Regions from separate parts of the Propionispora hippei DSM 15287 genome, predicted to be linked through region 1. Evidence: riboswitches for the same ligand, from Rfam matches in the RefSeq annotation. Region 1 holds a riboswitch; the other holds the start of a gene.
What was found. Region 1 has a riboswitch for S-adenosylmethionine ahead of F3H20_RS05670 (trans-sulfuration enzyme family protein). Riboswitches for the same ligand answer to the same signal wherever they lie in the genome.
Positions count from the first base shown of each region.

Region 2: it holds a riboswitch for S-adenosylmethionine, as region 1 does, so the genes downstream of both, metK (methionine adenosyltransferase) here and F3H20_RS05670 (trans-sulfuration enzyme family protein) in region 1, are expected to answer to the same signal.

Region 1 is NZ_FQZD01000008.1:27,467-31,126, forward strand. Features, by position in the region: gene F3H20_RS05660 (nitroreductase family protein) at 55-576, shown strand; gene F3H20_RS05665 (zinc-binding dehydrogenase) at 884-1,927, shown strand; SAM riboswitch class I at 1,994-2,096, shown strand; gene F3H20_RS05670 (trans-sulfuration enzyme family protein) at 2,203-3,345, shown strand.
Region 2 is NZ_FQZD01000004.1:255,327-258,986, forward strand. Features, by position in the region: gene rpoZ (DNA-directed RNA polymerase subunit omega) at 1-153, shown strand, start outside; gene coaBC (bifunctional phosphopantothenoylcysteine decarboxylase/phosphopantothenate--cysteine ligase CoaBC) at 164-1,390, shown strand; SAM riboswitch class I at 1,445-1,545, shown strand; gene metK (methionine adenosyltransferase) at 1,609-2,802, shown strand; gene priA (primosomal protein N') at 2,905-3,660, shown strand, end outside.

The DNA of each region.
Region 1 (3,660 bases):
ACAACACAGCATGGCCGGATTGGAATCCCGGCAGGCGAGGAAGGATGGTCGGCAATGAGTTTCTTGGAGTTGGCTAAAAAACGATATTCTGTACGCAAATATCAGGAAAAAACGGTGGAGGAAGACAAACTGCTGAAAATACTGGAAGCAGGCCGGGTGGCGCCCACCGCCGCCAACAAGCAGCCTCAGCGACTGGTGATCGTCAGAGAAAAGGAGGGCTTGGCAAGGCTGAAAAAAGGAGCCAATGTCTTTGGTGCGCCCCTGGCGATTATTGTCTGCGGCGAAAAACCGGCAGCCTGGGTTAGAAAGTACGATGGGAAAAACACGCTGGATATTGATGCCTCCATAGTTACCACCCAGCTTATGCTGGAGGCAACGGAACTGGGGCTGGGGACCTTATGGGTATGCCATTTTGACCCGGTGGTAATCCACGACGAATTTAAGCTGCCGAAAGATGTGGAGCCGATCAATATTCTGGCCATTGGCTACGCCGACGGCGATGCGGCTTCACCGGACCGACACGCGACGCAGCGCAAGCCATTAGAAGATATTGTGTTTTACGAAAGCTACCGCTAAAACGGATTTTCCTGCAGGATCTGGTCTACATAGACAAAGCAGGCTGAACAGAGAATGAAGGCTAACAGCCATGCCTTATGTAAGGACTGCTGTTAGCTTTTTTTGCATCGTTATTTTACGGTTGCCACCGCGATAGCCTTTGTAAGCCCGGGAGTATTTTCTTGACAAAATCACTCCTGACTTTATAATGATAAGTAAAAAGAGTGTATTGGCTGATCAGAGCTACTGAAGGCTGCGATAATCCTAGTGGGATTGTCCTGGCCTTTTTTTATTTTTACATTCATAGCGGATTAAGGGAGTGGTATGGGTGAGAGCATTGGTAAAACGGGAAACCGGCTATGGCCATTTACAGGTAGTGGATAAACAGGAACCGGAGCCCGGTCCGGGGCAGGTGAAAATCAAAGTGGCCTATGCCGCCATCTGCGGCACTGATTTACATACTTATGAAGGGAAATACAAAGTAGCCGTACCGGTAGCGCTGGGACACGAATTTTCCGGGGAAATCACCGCTCTCGGCGCAGGAGTTGCCGGCTTTCAGGTGGGTGACCGGGTGACGGCGGAAACAACAGCAGTCGCCTGTGGTGAATGCCGGTATTGCCAAACAAAACAGTATAACCTGTGCAGCCGGCGCCAGGGGATTGGTACCCAGGTAGACGGTGCGTTTGCCGAATATCTGGTGATCCGGGCGGCAAGCGTTCATAAGCTGCCGGAAAACGTTAGCTTTTTAGCCGCGTCGATGACCGAAGCAGTGGCTTGCGCTCATCATATTGCCACTAAAGCCGGCGTGCAGCCGGGGGATGTGGCAGTGGTACTGGGACCGGGGCCGATCGGTCTGCTGACGGCGCAAATGGCCCGCCGCCTTGGTGCTCAGGTGATTATCGCCGGTTTGTCGCAAGATAGGGTCAGACTGGAAAAAGCGCGGGAGGTAGGGATAAACCAGGCCGTGGATATTGAGCGGCAGGATCTGCGGCAGCTTGTGGTCGATGCGACGGCGGGTTATGGGGCAGATATCGTGTTTGAGTGTACCGGGGCGCCGCCTTCGGTGGCTATGGGACTGGAGCTTCTGCGCAAGCAGGGAACTTACGTGCAGGCCGGAGTTTTTCCCACAGCCGAGCTGCCGGCCGACTTTGACAAGATCATTCAAAAGGAACTGCGGATTATTGGCAGCCGCAGCCAGAATCCGTTTGACTGGGAACCATCCCTTCAACTAATCAGTGAAGGCGCTGTAAAAACGCAGGAACTGGTTTCCCATCAATTTACGCTCGCTGAATGGGATAAGGCCTATGCGGTGATCAAACAGGGACAAGCTATAAAAGTGGTGCTGGTACCTGGGCGGGAAATGGAGGCATAACCTCTTGACAGTGATTTGCTTCTGCGGTAGAATGAAAAACAATATACATCTACATAACGTTAAATTCTCTTATTTAGAGTGGTCGAGGGACTGGCCCGATGACACCCGGCAACCGGCAGCAATGCAGTGGTGCTAACTCCAGCAGGAATGATTTCCTGGAAGATGAGGGAAGGGTATTTTATAACAGTAAAACCCCTTTCTGCGGAGAGGGGTTTTTATTATGCCGGAAGGGATAATAAAAATAATTTACGATTTTAGTTTAAATGGGGGATATTATGAAACTGAGTACAAAAATAGTTCATTGCGGCGTGGGGGCCGACCCGCGCACCGGTGCGATCAGCACACCAATTTATCAAAATGCCACCTTTCGCCATCCGGCGTTAGGAGAAAGCACCGGCTATGATTATTCCCGTTCCCAGAATCCAACCAGGGAAGCGGTTGAGAAGGCTATTACCGACCTGGAAGGCGGTGCTGCCGGCTATGTCTTTGCATCAGGCATGGCCGCTGTGACGGCGGTATTGTTGTTATATAAGCCGGGCAGTCATTTTATCGTTACCGAAGATTGTTATGGCGGTACCTATCGCGTGTTGGACCAGATTTTCGCCAATCTGGGTTTTACGGTGAGCTTTATTGACAGCAGCAATCTGACAGAAGTCCAGGAGTCAATTCAAAAAAATACGGCGGCCATTTTAATTGAAACGCCGACCAATCCGCTGATGAAAATTGCCGATATCAAAGCGATTGCCTGTATGGCGGCGCAGCGTGATATTCATACGATTGTGGATAATACTTTCTTATCCCCCTATTTCCAACAGCCCTTACTTCTGGGGGCGGACATTGTCATCCACAGTGGGACAAAATATTTGTCAGGCCATAATGATACCGTTTGTGGTGCCGTCGTTGCCCGCACTGCGGAGCTGGGGGAACGGATACGGTTCATCCAGAACTCAACCGGCAGCATTCTGGGACCGCAGGATAGCTGGCTGCTGCTGCGGGGCATTAAAACGCTGGCTTTACGTATGGAAAAACACAGTGCCAATGCGCTTACCATTGCCAAATGGCTGCAAACTCAGCCGCAAGTCAAACAAGTCTATTATCCCGGCCTGGAAGATCATCCGGGTAAAGCTATTCAGGATGCCCAGGCCTCCGGTTATGGTGGCATGCTTTCTTTTGATGTGGCCTGTCCTTCGCTGGTTCCACAGGTGCTGTCCCGGGTCAGGCTGATTCAGTTCGCCGAAAGTCTGGGCGGCGTGGAATCTTTGATTACCTTCCCGGCTGTTCAGACACACGCTGATGTGCCGCCCGAGGTTCGGGACCGGCTGGGGGTTTCGGACTGCCTTTTGCGGTTTTCCGTAGGGATTGAGGATGTGGAAGATCTAATTGAGGATTTGCGGCAGGCGTTGCATAATAAAGGGTAACGGCCGGAAGAAATGGAGAAAACTAGTGCTCCATCAACTTTGAAAGTGCAAATTAAATTTGCGGAGATTTTTTCGACTGGCAAGGAAGTAAAACCGCAGGAATAGCAGTCCCTACTGCAAGATTTTGCCGACGCAGCCGGGCGGAAAAAGATCCGTCAGGATGCGCAGTGTGAATTAATCAGCGGTTACCTAATGGCAAAAAAATCTTGACATCGCCTGTCATTGGTACTATCATGTAAGTAACAAGTTGGTTTGAATGGTAGGCTGATCAGAAAAACTGAAGGCCAAAGGAGATGCTTGCTGCAGCTTCTTTGG
Region 2 (3,660 bases), on a different contig from region 1:
CTGGTTGTGCTGGCGGCTAAACGGGCCCGTGAAATTATGGACGGCGAAGACTCTTTGGTGGACAGCAAATCCAACAAACAAGTGACCATTGCTCTGGAAGAAGTCGCAAGTGACAAGATTTCCTATGAGAGAACAAAAACAGGCATAAAATAGGAGGCACTCCATGATTGACGGGAAAAACATAGTAGTGGGAGTGAGCGGAGGTATAGCCGCCTATAAAGCCGTTGAATTGGTAAGCCGTTTGAAAAAAGCCGGTGCCACCGTCTATGTGATCATGACAAAAGCGGCCACTGAGTTTGTGACTCCCTTAACCTTCCGGGAATTGAGCGGTAATCCTGTGGCTGTTGATCTATGGAGTGAAGTCAAGCACTGGAATGTAGAACATATTGCGTTAGCCAGCACGGCTGATTTATTTGTAGTGGCGCCAGCCACGGCGAACATCATCGGCAAGGTAGCCAATGGAATTGCCGACGATATGCTTTCTACCACCATTATGGCTACGAAAGCGCCGGTGATCATGGCACCTGCTATGAACACCAATATGTACAACAATCCTTTGGTTCAGCAAAATATAGCCAAGCTTACGGCTTTGGGCTATTTCTTTATCGAACCGGCCAGCGGCATGCTGGCCTGCGGCGTGGAAGGCCAGGGCAGGCTGCCTGAGCCGGCCTGTATTGTCGATTATATTGTTGCTTTTATGAAAAAGCAGCTTGCCAACCCGGCAAATCGGGTTGAAAAAAATGATTTGGCCGGGAGAAAGGTTATCGTTACGGCAGGCGGAACCAGAGAACCCTTGGATCCTGTACGCTATATCGGCAACCGTTCCAGCGGTAAAATGGGATATGCTCTGGCCGAAGCGGCAAAAGCACGGGGCGCGCAAGTGACATTGATTTCCGGTCCCACTAAATTGAGGCCGCCTGAGGGTGTAGCCTATGTGCCTGTGGAAACGGCGGCAGAAATGCGTCAGGCTGTTTTGGCCGAGTACCAAGGGGCGGATATTGTTATTAAGGCGGCGGCCGTAGCTGATTATAAACCTCAGCAGGTGGCGCTGCAAAAGATAAAAAAGGCCGGCGATACGCTTACTTTAGTCCTGGAAAAAAATCCTGATATTTTATTGGAACTGGGACAACATAAAAATCAACAGATTTTGGTCGGTTTTGCTGCTGAGACGGAGTCGCTGCTAGAGCATGCCGGCGACAAACTTATGAGAAAGAACCTGGATATGATTGTTGCCAACGATGTTACCCAGGCCGGTGCAGGCTTTAATGCAGACACGAATATTGTGAAGCTTTTGTACCGGGACGGACGGATTGAGGAAATCACTCAAATGACGAAACGGGAGTTGGCCGATGTCATTTTCGATAAAATTCAGCAAATAGCAAAAAAATAGTTGCTTTTTCTATTTTTCTATTTTAAAATTATTTTGTTGAAAATACATATGATTTACTCATCAAGAGCAGGTTGAGGGACTGGCCCGATGAAACTGCGGCAACCGTTAGCTAGGCTAAAAAGGTGCCAAATCCTGTGTTTTACACAAGATGGGAGTGACATAGCTACTCTCCCGTTTTGGAGAGTTTTTTTATTGGCTTGTTATAAGGAGGTATTAGTATGGGAAAGCATGTATTGTTTACGTCAGAGTCGGTAACGGAAGGACATCCGGATAAGATCGCCGATCAGATTTCCGACAGTATTCTGGATGCGATTATTGCTCAGGACCCGATGGCGAGAGTCGCCTGCGAAACGCTTGTTACTACCGGTCAGGTCCATGTGGCCGGTGAAATTACAACCAAATGTTATGTGGAGATTCCTAAGATTGTCCGTGAAGCAATTAAGGATATTGGTTATACCCGTGCCAAATTTGGGTTTGACGGGGATACTTGCGGTGTATCCATATCCATCGATGAACAGTCGCCGGATATTGCTTTGGGTGTAGATAAGGCGCTGGAGGCAAAAAAGGGTGAAATGGACCTGATTGATGCCATTGGTGCCGGTGATCAGGGCATGATGTTTGGTTATGCAACCAATGAAACGGAAGAATATATGCCTCTCCCGATTTCCCTGGCCCATAAACTGGCAAAACGCTTAACTGACATCCGTAAAAGCGGGGAAGTGGATTATTTGCGTCCTGACGGGAAAACCCAGGTTACTGTGGAATATGAAGATGGTAAGCCGGTACGGGTGGATACCATTGTTATTTCTACGCAACATGGCCCGGAAGTGGATGGTGCCACGATTGAACGGGATGTTTTGGAAAAGGTTATTAAACCAATCGTTCCCGGTCATTTGCTGGATGGGGAAACAAAATATTATATCAATCCGACCGGCCGTTTTGTGGTAGGCGGACCGCAGGGTGATGCCGGTTTAACTGGACGGAAGATCATCGTTGATACCTACGGCGGGATGGCCCGTCACGGCGGCGGTGCTTTTTCCGGCAAGGATCCTACGAAGGTAGACCGCTCCGCGGCATATGCAGCCCGCTATGTGGCTAAAAATGTGGTGGCAGCCGGTCTGGCCGATAAGTGCGAAATTCAATTGGCTTATGCCATCGGTATTGCCCATCCGGTCTCTATTATGGTGGAGACCTTTGGCACGGCCAAGATCGAGGAGCCTGTTATTGTCAAACTGATTGAAAAACACTTTGACCTTCGTCCGGCGGGAATTATTAATACCCTGGATTTGCGCCGGCCAATTTATCGCCAAACGGCGGCCTACGGTCATTTTGGCCGTACCGATGTCGATTTGCCCTGGGAACGGACGGATAAGGCAGCGGTATTACGCCAGGCTGCTCAGATAAATCAGTAGGTATCTGTAAGAATCAGACTGTCATCACGATAGAAAATATGCCTGCTTTAAAATCTCGGAGAGGACTTGGTAAAGTCCTCTCTTTGTATGAGAGGGATACTGATGAATCGCATAGCTCAAGTGTGTGTTAATTTACCTGCCCGCAATATAGATAAAGTTTTTTCCTATGCGATTCCGGAAACACTGCATTTTCTTGATATCGGCTGGCGGGTGGTAGTGCCTTTCGGAAACAGAACCTATGAAGGCTTTATTGTCGCTCTGTCCGCTCTGTCGGAGGAAACCTCGTTTGAGTATGAAGTAAAACCGATTATGGATGTATTGGATAGCCAAGCTTGGTTTAGTGACAGCATGTTGCAAACAGCCAAGTGGATAAGCGAGTATTATCTTTGTACCCTAGCCGAGGCTATGCGTCTTTTCATTCCGGGAAAAACCGGCATAAAAAGTGAAAAGCAGTTCGGTATAATTTCCGGCCTGGAGCAAGCGGCTATGGAACAAATACTGTCCCGCTTACCGCCTCAGCCGCAAGCGGTCTATGACTATCTGAAAAAACATGAACCGGTGGTTCTGTCAAAGTTGAAAAAAGTCTTCGGTGATTATACGGAGGCCGCCCTGAACGATTTATTAGCTAATAAATTGATTGTTTGTACTACGACGGCAAAGAAGAGATCGGTGCCCCAGTTTACAACCAGTGTACGGTTGGCAATTCTCCCGGCGGAGGCCGAAATTTACCTGGAAACGTTAGTAGGTAAGCCGGCGCAAAAACGTCTGGTGGCTTTATTGTTGCAAAAAGAAGAAGTGAAATATAGTGACCTGAGCACGTGGCAGATTACCCGTGACACGGTTAACCGTCTGGTAAAA